DNA from 2 places in the Lysinibacillus sp. HST-98 genome. Region 1 is predicted to be linked to the other one. Evidence: riboswitches for the same ligand, from Rfam matches in the RefSeq annotation. Region 1 holds a riboswitch; the other holds the start of a gene.
What was found. A riboswitch is a leader RNA that binds a small molecule or an ion and turns the genes downstream of it on or off. The one in region 1 is predicted to bind preQ1.
Positions count from the first base shown of each region.

Region 2: linked by a shared signal. The riboswitch ahead of JIN86_RS12135 (QueT transporter family protein) and the one ahead of queF (preQ(1) synthase) in region 1 are both predicted to bind preQ1.

Region 1 covers NZ_JAENHX010000008.1:52,859-57,293, forward strand. Annotated here, with positions in the region: gene JIN86_RS17020 (S8 family serine peptidase) at 1-1,793, opposite strand, end outside; PreQ1 riboswitch class I at 2,103-2,149, shown strand; gene queF (preQ(1) synthase) at 2,273-2,773, shown strand; gene queC (7-cyano-7-deazaguanine synthase QueC) at 2,878-3,537, shown strand; gene queD (6-carboxytetrahydropterin synthase QueD) at 3,541-4,011, shown strand; gene queE (7-carboxy-7-deazaguanine synthase QueE) at 4,004-4,435, shown strand, end outside.
Region 2 covers NZ_JAENHX010000004.1:266,035-270,469, reverse strand. Annotated here, with positions in the region: gene JIN86_RS12145 (long-chain fatty acid--CoA ligase) at 1-269, shown strand, start outside; gene trpB (tryptophan synthase subunit beta) at 313-1,476, opposite strand; T-box leader at 1,535-1,734, opposite strand; gene JIN86_RS12135 (QueT transporter family protein) at 1,803-2,285, opposite strand; PreQ1 riboswitch class I at 2,292-2,336, opposite strand; gene JIN86_RS12130 (ABC transporter substrate-binding protein) at 2,658-3,680, shown strand; gene JIN86_RS12125 (ABC transporter permease) at 3,765-4,435, shown strand, end outside.

The sequences.
Region 1 (4,435 bases):
GGGAAATCCTTTTTATACATTGGAACCGTTGACATAATGTTTGTTCCAGGTGCACTTACATCTGGTTTAATATCAAAGTTTGGCGTAGATGGTCCACGGGAACTTGAATCGTTTACTTCATCCCCCAGTGTTTTTGTGGAAGTAAATTGACTAAAGCTAACTTTTCCAGTTCCACCGGCTAATGCAGCACGAATTGCATTACCATCCGTTTGGGACATATCAAATGTTGGTAGAAAAGCAAAGGAATCACCCAGGAATGTACCTGAAATATTAGGTGCATTTGTTCCACCAGCAAAGTTATGAATAATTGTGGCGACTGCTCCATTTGCCTTTGCATTCGCAATTTTATCAACAAATGCGATGCTGCCACGAGAGATTAATGCCACTTTACCTTCTACATCGATTCCCTCATAGTCTTTTACTTCTCCGTTTCCAGGAATAGCAACTAGGTCAAATTCTCCTTGAAGCTGTGTTGCTAAATCCCTTCCAAAAGTTGTGCCCATTAATGGGAGCTGCTTTGTTAAGTTGTAGTCACCAACTGTAACATTCACTTCACCGTTATACATTGTTTCAGGATTTGTTGTGTTACCAACAGCAATTCCTAAACGAGCGGTTGCAGGCGTGCCCATTGTTCCTCGATTTGGGCCGGAGTTACCTGTTGCAATTACTCCGATTGTTCCAGCCATCATTGCATTATTAATAGCAAATGAACCTGCGTCCGTTTCAGAGTTAGCCCCCCCGCCAAGAGAAAGGTTGATTATGTCCATTTTTTCTGTTACAGCCGTTTCAATTGCTTTAACAATACCAGATGTAGCCCCACTTCCATATGCACCAAGAACACGATAAGCATAAAGGTCTACTTTTGGAGCAATTCCTTTAATGCCGAAATTGTTAGCTCCAATTGCTGCAATGGTTCCAGCAACATGGGTACCGTGAGAAGTATAGAACGAGCTTCCCTTTTCATTAAATTCAGGTGTTCCAGCAGGACGCTCAGAAGGCAATGTTTCCGATGCATCGTCATCTGCCCGAGGCTTTGTGTAAGTTGATGAATTTGGAATGAAGTTTTTCCCACCTTTATAAATTCCAGCGAACTCGGGGTGATCTGCATCAATACCAGTATCTAATACTGCTACTTTTATACCTTGTCCTTCAATTCCTTCATTCCAAAGCTGTTCGATGCCGAGGAAAGAAATACTTGTATTCATTTGAGCCTCTAATTGATCTTCCTTAATCAGTTCTGAGGATTTGATTGTACTATCTTCTGAGGCGTAAACAATTGCATCAGGTTCGATTAATGTAATTCCTTCTATTGAAAGCAGCTTTGGGAGATCATTTGCTTTCACAGTTGCTGCAAAACCGTTTAAAACAGTATCAAATGTGTAGCCTTGAGTCATTTGAACATTTTTAGTAGCTAATTCTTTTTTAACCTGTGCTTGTTGAGATTTTACATTTGACCGAACTTCATTTGCTCGGGCATTAGAGAACTTTTGGCCTTTCACTTGGCTCATTCCTTGCTCTAGTGCCACAGGCTTTTCAGATAAATGTACGATGACTGCAACTTCTTGATTGCCTGATACATTTTGTAAGCTTTCGTGAAGAGTTGGACCATCTTTAGACAAGCTTAGCTGTTCAGCGATAGCCGCCTTTAATTGAAGTATACTTTCACTTTGGCTATCCTGCTTGAATGGTTTCGAATCTTCAGCATTCGCACTCGATAATGGAACCAATAGAAAAAGCACCATAACGAAAGCTATCATACTACTTAAAAACTTCGTAAACTTAAACTTTTTCAAATCTCATTTCTCCCTCCACTTTTAATTATCACACTTTTCAGTTTAGTGTGATATTTCCAATTTATCACAGGTGAGATAATTCGAATATCGGAATATTGAAAAATATCAAAATATTGATAATTAGTATTACTTTGTCAAAAATGAATTAATTCTATTTTCCTAGTAATTTAATAAAAAAGTAGAACTTTCAAATGAGTATTGACTTACAGTAATTCATACTTTTTATCATTTAAGAGTTTTATAAAAAATCCATTTGACGTTCTGTATTATTTTTTGTACGATATGGAAGAAAAGAATGCCCGGACTAGAACGGGAGAGGTTCATAGCTGATACCCTCTATAAAAAACTATGGAAACATGACAATATGCCATGTCCATATCGGACGTGGCTTTTTTATGTTTTTACTTATGTTTTAATAGACTGATTGGTGATGCCTCTCTTGAAAAGTGTTGGGAAACATTTTACAAGGAGGTTTTTTTATGTCTGGCAGAAGTCATGAAGAAGGATTAAAGGATTTAACCCTATTGGGTAATCAAGGTACAAAGTATTCCTATGATTATGCACCTGAGGTATTAGAGGTGGTGGATAATCTTCATGCTAATCGAGATTATTTTGTTAAGTTTAATTGCCCAGAGTTTACTAGTTTATGTCCGCTTACAAATCAGCCGGATTTTGCTACGATGTACATTTCATATATCCCAGATAAAAAAATTGTTGAAAGTAAATCTCTAAAGTTGTATTTATTCAGTTTTAGAAATCACGGCGATTTTCATGAAGATTGCGTGAATATCATTATGAACGATTTAATTGCACTACTTGATCCAAGATATATAGAGGTTTGGGGGAAATTTACTCCACGTGGGGGTATCTCGATTGATCCATGGTGTAACTATGGGAAGCCAGGAACGAAGTACGAAGAAATCGCCAATTATCGTTTAATGAACCACGATCTTAACCCAGAAAAAATTGATAATCGATAAATGAAGCAAGAAAGAGGTTTTTAGCTACCCTCTTAAAAAAACTAAGAAGAAAGCAGCACTTTTTCTTAGAGTGCTGTTTTTTCGATATAAGGGAGTCTTTATAGATGAAAAAGAAAAAAGCAATTGTAGTATTTAGTGGAGGTCAGGACAGCACAACTTGTTTGTTCTGGGCAAAAGAACGCTTTGAAGAGATTGAGGCAGTAACTTTCGATTATGGTCAAAGGCACCGTCTTGAAATTGACTGTGCGAAGGTGATAACAGAGGAGCTTGGTATCAAGCATCACATACTTGATATGTCTCTCCTGAATCAACTTGCTCCGAATGCATTGACGCGACAAGACATAAAGGTGAAGGACGGAGAAAATGGTGAGCTCCCATCAACTTTTGTGCCTGGCCGCAATCTCCTTTTTCTTTCATTTGCGGGCGTTTTAGCGAGCCAAGTAGGGGCCAAGCATATTGTAACAGGTGTTTGTGAAACTGATTTTAGTGGATATCCGGATTGCCGAGATGTCTTTATTAAATCCTTAAATGTAACGTTAAATTTATCGATGGATGATTCCTTTGTGATTGATACACCCTTGATGTGGCTGAATAAGGCACAGACATGGGAATTAGCTGATCAGCTTGGGGCACTAGAGTTTGTACGAGAAAGAACGTTGACTTGCTATAACGGTGTCATAGCAGATGGCTGTGGTGAATGCCCAGCATGTAAATTACGAAATAAAGGGCTTGATGAGTATTTAAGTTATAGGAAGGAGTCTTAAGGCATGTCAGATTTTAAAATCGTTGAGAGACTCCAGAAAATTGATGTGAATATTCAAAGAAATCAATTGAACTACCATGCAAAGCGTGTTCTCATAAGCAAGGAATTTACCTTCGATGCTGCTCATCATCTACATCATTATGAAGGAAAATGTAAAAATCTGCACGGTCATACCTATCGGGTAGTATTAGGGCTGAGTGGCTACACAGATGAACGTGGTTTGTTAATTGATTTTGGCGATATAAAAGAAATATGGAAACAAAAAATAGAGATTCATTTGGATCACCGCTATTTAAATGAAACGCTTCCACCCATGAATACGACGGCAGAGAACATTGTTGTTTGGATATACGAAAAGTTGACTGAGGCCTTGCTTGATGAAGGATATAACGGTGTGCGTGTAGAGTTTATTAGGCTTTATGAAACTCCAACAAGCTATGCAGAAGCTAGACGGGAGTGGATGGAAGTTGAGTAAAGTACCTGTTATCGAAATTTTTGGGCCAACGATTCAAGGAGAGGGTATGGTGGTGGGCCAGAAGACAATGTTTGTAAGAACTGCGGGCTGCGATTATTCCTGTTCTTGGTGTGATTCATCGTTTACGTGGGATGGCAGTGGAAAGCATTTTATTGTCCAAATGACAGCGGAAGAGATTTGGTCTGAGTTGAAACGTTTAGGGGGCAATGGTTTTTCATTTGTCACCATTTCAGGTGGCAATCCTGCACTCAATCCGAATTTAGCAGAGCTTATTGCCATTTTAAAAGAAAATGACATAAAAATAGGGGTAGAAACACAGGGGAGTAGGTGGCAAAAGTGGATGTATGAGATTGATGAACTGACAATTTCACCAAAGCCTCCTAGTTCTGGAATGACCACAGACTACTCGGTGCTCTCTTATATC
Region 2 (4,435 bases), on a different contig from region 1:
TGACGCATGATGCCGTTTTAGAAGCGGCTGTCATTGCCATGCCCCATGCAAAATGGCAGGAGCGTCCATTAGCTTGTGTTGTATTGAAAGAGGGACAATCAGTAACTGAACCAGAGCTTCTTGCTTTTTTAGAAAATCAATTTGCCAAGTGGTGGGTACCAGATGCAGTCGTCTTTCTAGAAGAAATTCCAAAGACATCTGTCGGAAAATTCCTGAAAGCGAAGCTGCGAGATAATGTAGCAGAAATTTATCCTAAATCATTGGTATAGGTAAAAGAGCGACTTCTATAAACGGAAGTCGCTCTTTTTTGAGTTATTTAGTTAACATGTGGAAGACTTGTTCAACGTCTTTATCGCCACGACCTGATATATTAATAATAATGCTTTCCTCAGGTGATAAAGTTGGTGCTAATTTTAGAGCATGTGCGACTGCATGTGAGCTTTCAAGAGCAGGAATAATACCTTCAACCTTAGAAAGTACTTGGAAGGCATCTAAAACTTCTTCATTTGTCACGGTCACATACTCAGCACGACCGATTGTTTTCAAATGGCTATGCTCAGGCCCTGCACCTGGATAATCTAAACCAGCTGCTATTGAATAGGTAGGGAGTGGGTTACCTTCTGCGTCCTGAAGTACTAAACATTTGAAGCCGTGTAGCTCTCCTGGTGTTCCTTCGTTTAAGGTAGCAGCTTTGTCTGGCTCTATTCCAATAAGACGAACATTCTCGTCTGCAATATAGTCAGCAAATGCCCCAATAGCATTACTACCGCCTCCTACACAGGCAAGAACAGCTGTTGGCAGCTTTCCTTCCTTTTTTAAAATCTGTTCACGACTTTCACGGCTAATCACTGATTGAAAATGTTTAACCATTGATGGGAAGGGGTGTGGTCCAACTGCTGAGCCTAATAAATAGAAGGTTGTTTCATAGTTTTCTACTAAGTCAGCGAATGCTTCATCTACAGCATCCTTTAAGCGGCCTTGCCCTTTATCGACAGCTACAACTTTCGCTCCGAGAAGTTCCATGCGAAATACGTTCAATGCCTGACGTTTTGTATCTTCCAAGCCCATATAAATCGTGCAATCCATTCCAAACATGGCACACGCTGTAGCTGTTGCTACTCCATGTTGTCCTGCACCTGTTTCGGCAATCACGCGATTTGCTCCCATACGTTTAGCTAGTAAAATTTGTCCTAATACATTATTGATTTTATGTGAGCCTGTATGGTTAAGGTCTTCACGTTTTAAATAGATTTTTGCGCCACCTAATTGCTGTGTTAAATTTTCTGCAAAATAAAGAGGGGATTTACGCCCGACATATTCACGGAAATAGTAATCTAATTCTTGCTTAAAATCATCATCCTCTTTATACTTTTGAAAATTCTCATCTAGTCTATTTAAAACATTTTGAAGCTCCTTTGGAACAAAGCTTCCACCAAATTCACCGAAATATCCCTTTTTTTCTACTACTGTACTCATCTTAACTCGACTCCTCTATGCTGATTTTTCCAAAAAAAAAGCCACTCCAATCCCTCATAAAAAGGACGAGTAACCGTGGTGCCACCTTCATTCGCAATTTTTGCGCGCTTTCCTGCTCCGGTAACGGGGAGCGAAACGGCCTTACATTTGATAAGGCTGCTCTGAAGTCCATTCACAAGTCTGTACTACTGGTTTGCACCAACCACCAGCTCTCTTAAAGTAACAATGCTTGCTACTACTCTTCTTCCTTGCATTTATTAGAAAGAATTGTAGAGTATTTTCAGAATAGTGTCAAGAAAAAAGACGAATCTAAAAAGATCCGTCCGTTAAATCAAATTTTTAAAGTGAAGGCGTTTGTTTAATACATACATAATCGGTGCACCTACAGCTAATACAACAAATTCACCCGCCGCGACTGTAAGCCAAGTCCAGAAAAATGGCAACTCTAAAGCCAAGTTCAGCTCAAAGGCAATGATAAACATAGTACATGTAAAGAGCAATGTATTAATAATTAAACGTGCCCAAATATTTTTGACAAATTTACAGATTAAAATAAACAGGCCGAGTGTAATCATTGAATGACCTACACCAAACACTAAATCGTAAATGCCAAGTGGTGAAAAGAGATTAGAGATCAATACTCCAATAATAATCCCTACGGCAAAGCGTGGATTAAAGGCCACTAAATGGTTAAACATCTCAGATACTCGGAACTGAACCTCTGTAAAACCAAATGGTGCAACAAGCATGGTTACAGCTATATAGAGAGCCGCAATGATACCACTTGCTGCTAAAAATTTTATCTTCATATTCATTTCTCCTTAGTTTTTTTTCGTGGGATGGTTACGAACCACGGTGCTTTCACACAAGTAAATATTCTATTATAGATATCTAGTAGAAGTCAAATGTCAGACTTTGTCTATAATGTCCTATTGCCGCAAAATTGTCATAAATATTTTTTACTATGTTGAAAAAGGAAATAGAATAACTAAAACAGCGTAGTTTAGCGGTTTAAAGCGCCGAATTAAATGAAAAACTAAAATATTTTGTCAATTTTAAAAGTCAGAACATTCATAATGTTGTTGACGGAGCTCGATAATAACGATAATATAGCGATACATTCACACTTTGTTTGGATAAAGTGCGATAGATATTCGAGAATATAATCGGGGGGATTATTTGTGAAAAGCAATGTAAAGAAGTTGTCATTCCTTCTTTTTGGATTAGTGTTGCTTCTTGCTGCTTGTGGTAGCGGTGGCTCTGGTACAACAGATTCAAAAGGAAATGAAACAAACAATGCTAGTGAGAGCGGAAATGCAGACGATAAAACATATAAAATCGGGATTACTCAAATTGTTGAGCATCCATCGTTAAACGCAGCAACGGAAGGCTTTAAAAAAGCAATTGAAGATGCTGGCTTAAAAGTTGAATACGATCCACAAATTGCACAGGGAGATAATAGCCTTAACACAACAATTGCTAACAATCTAGTAAGTGCAAACGTAGATTTAATTTTTGCAAACTCTACACCTTCTGCTCAAGCCGCTGCAACAGCAACAAGTGATATTCCAATTATTTTTACATCTGTTACAGATGCTGTTGGTGCACAGTTAATTGACTCAATGGAGAAGCCAGGGAAAAATATTACAGGCACAATCGATTTACATCCTGAAACGATATCTAAAACTGTAGCATTCCTAAAAGAACTTGGCGCGAAAAAAGTAGGGATGGTCTACAATGCCGGTGAGCAAAACTCAGTTGCACAAGTTTCAGAAGTGAAAAAGGTTATGGACGAACAAGGTTTAGCGGTGGTAGAAGCATCAGCATCTACTTCAGCAGATGTAAAACAAGCGACAGAATCTCTAATTGGTAAAGTAGACGCTTTCTATATTATTACTGATAACACAGTAGTTTCTGCATTAGAGTCGGTAATTGATGTTGCCAATACGAATAAATTACCATTAATCGTAGGAGAACTAGATTCTGTAGCACGTGGCGGTTTAGCTGCTTATGGGTTTGAATATTTCGATATCGGTTATGAAGCAGGTCAAATGGCTGTGAAAATTTTAAAAGGTGAAGCGACACCTGCCGATACACCAGCACAATACCCACAAAATCTGAAATTATTAATCAATAAAAAAGTTGCAGATGATTTAGGAATCGAAATTAAAGATTCTTGGGGTGCCGAAATTCTAGAACAGTAAAACGAAGCGGGGTGAATTATCCCCGCTTTATCTTCATTTTACAAGCGATATAAATAATAAAGAGATTTAGGAGATGATTCAACGATGTTTTTAGCATTATTTGGCGCAGTGGAGCAAGGAATCATCTATGCAATTATGGCACTTGGTGTATATTTAACATTTCGGGTGTTAGATTTTCCGGATTTAACGGTTGATGGAAGCTTTGTAACAGGGGCGGCAACTGCAGCAACAATGGTTTTGCTTGGCTACCACCCAATCTTAGCGACTTTAGTGGCAATTGTTGCTGGATTTATTGCTGGATGTATGACAGGAATTCTTCACACGAAAGGAAAGATTAATCCGCTTTTATCAGGAATTTTAATGATGATTGCTTTATACTCGATTAATCTACGTATCATGGGGTTAACTGCAGAAAATACGATAGGTCGCCCGAATATTCCACTACTAAACTCTGAAACAATCTTTTCAAAGTTTCAATCTTTCTGGAGTAATTTAGGGATCGATGATGCTATCAATAACCTATTAAAAAGCATAGGCTTTCAGCATGTACCAGGTACATGGAGTGTGCTGATTGTTGTATTAATCATCACGATTTTAATTAAGTTAATAGCAGACTGGTTCTTAAAGACAGAGGTTGGGCTAGCTATCCGAGCAACTGGTGATAATAAACGAATGATTCGCAGCTTCTCTGCAAATACAGATACACTTATCATTTTGGGGCTAGGACTTTCCAATGCGCTTGTCGCATTTTCTGG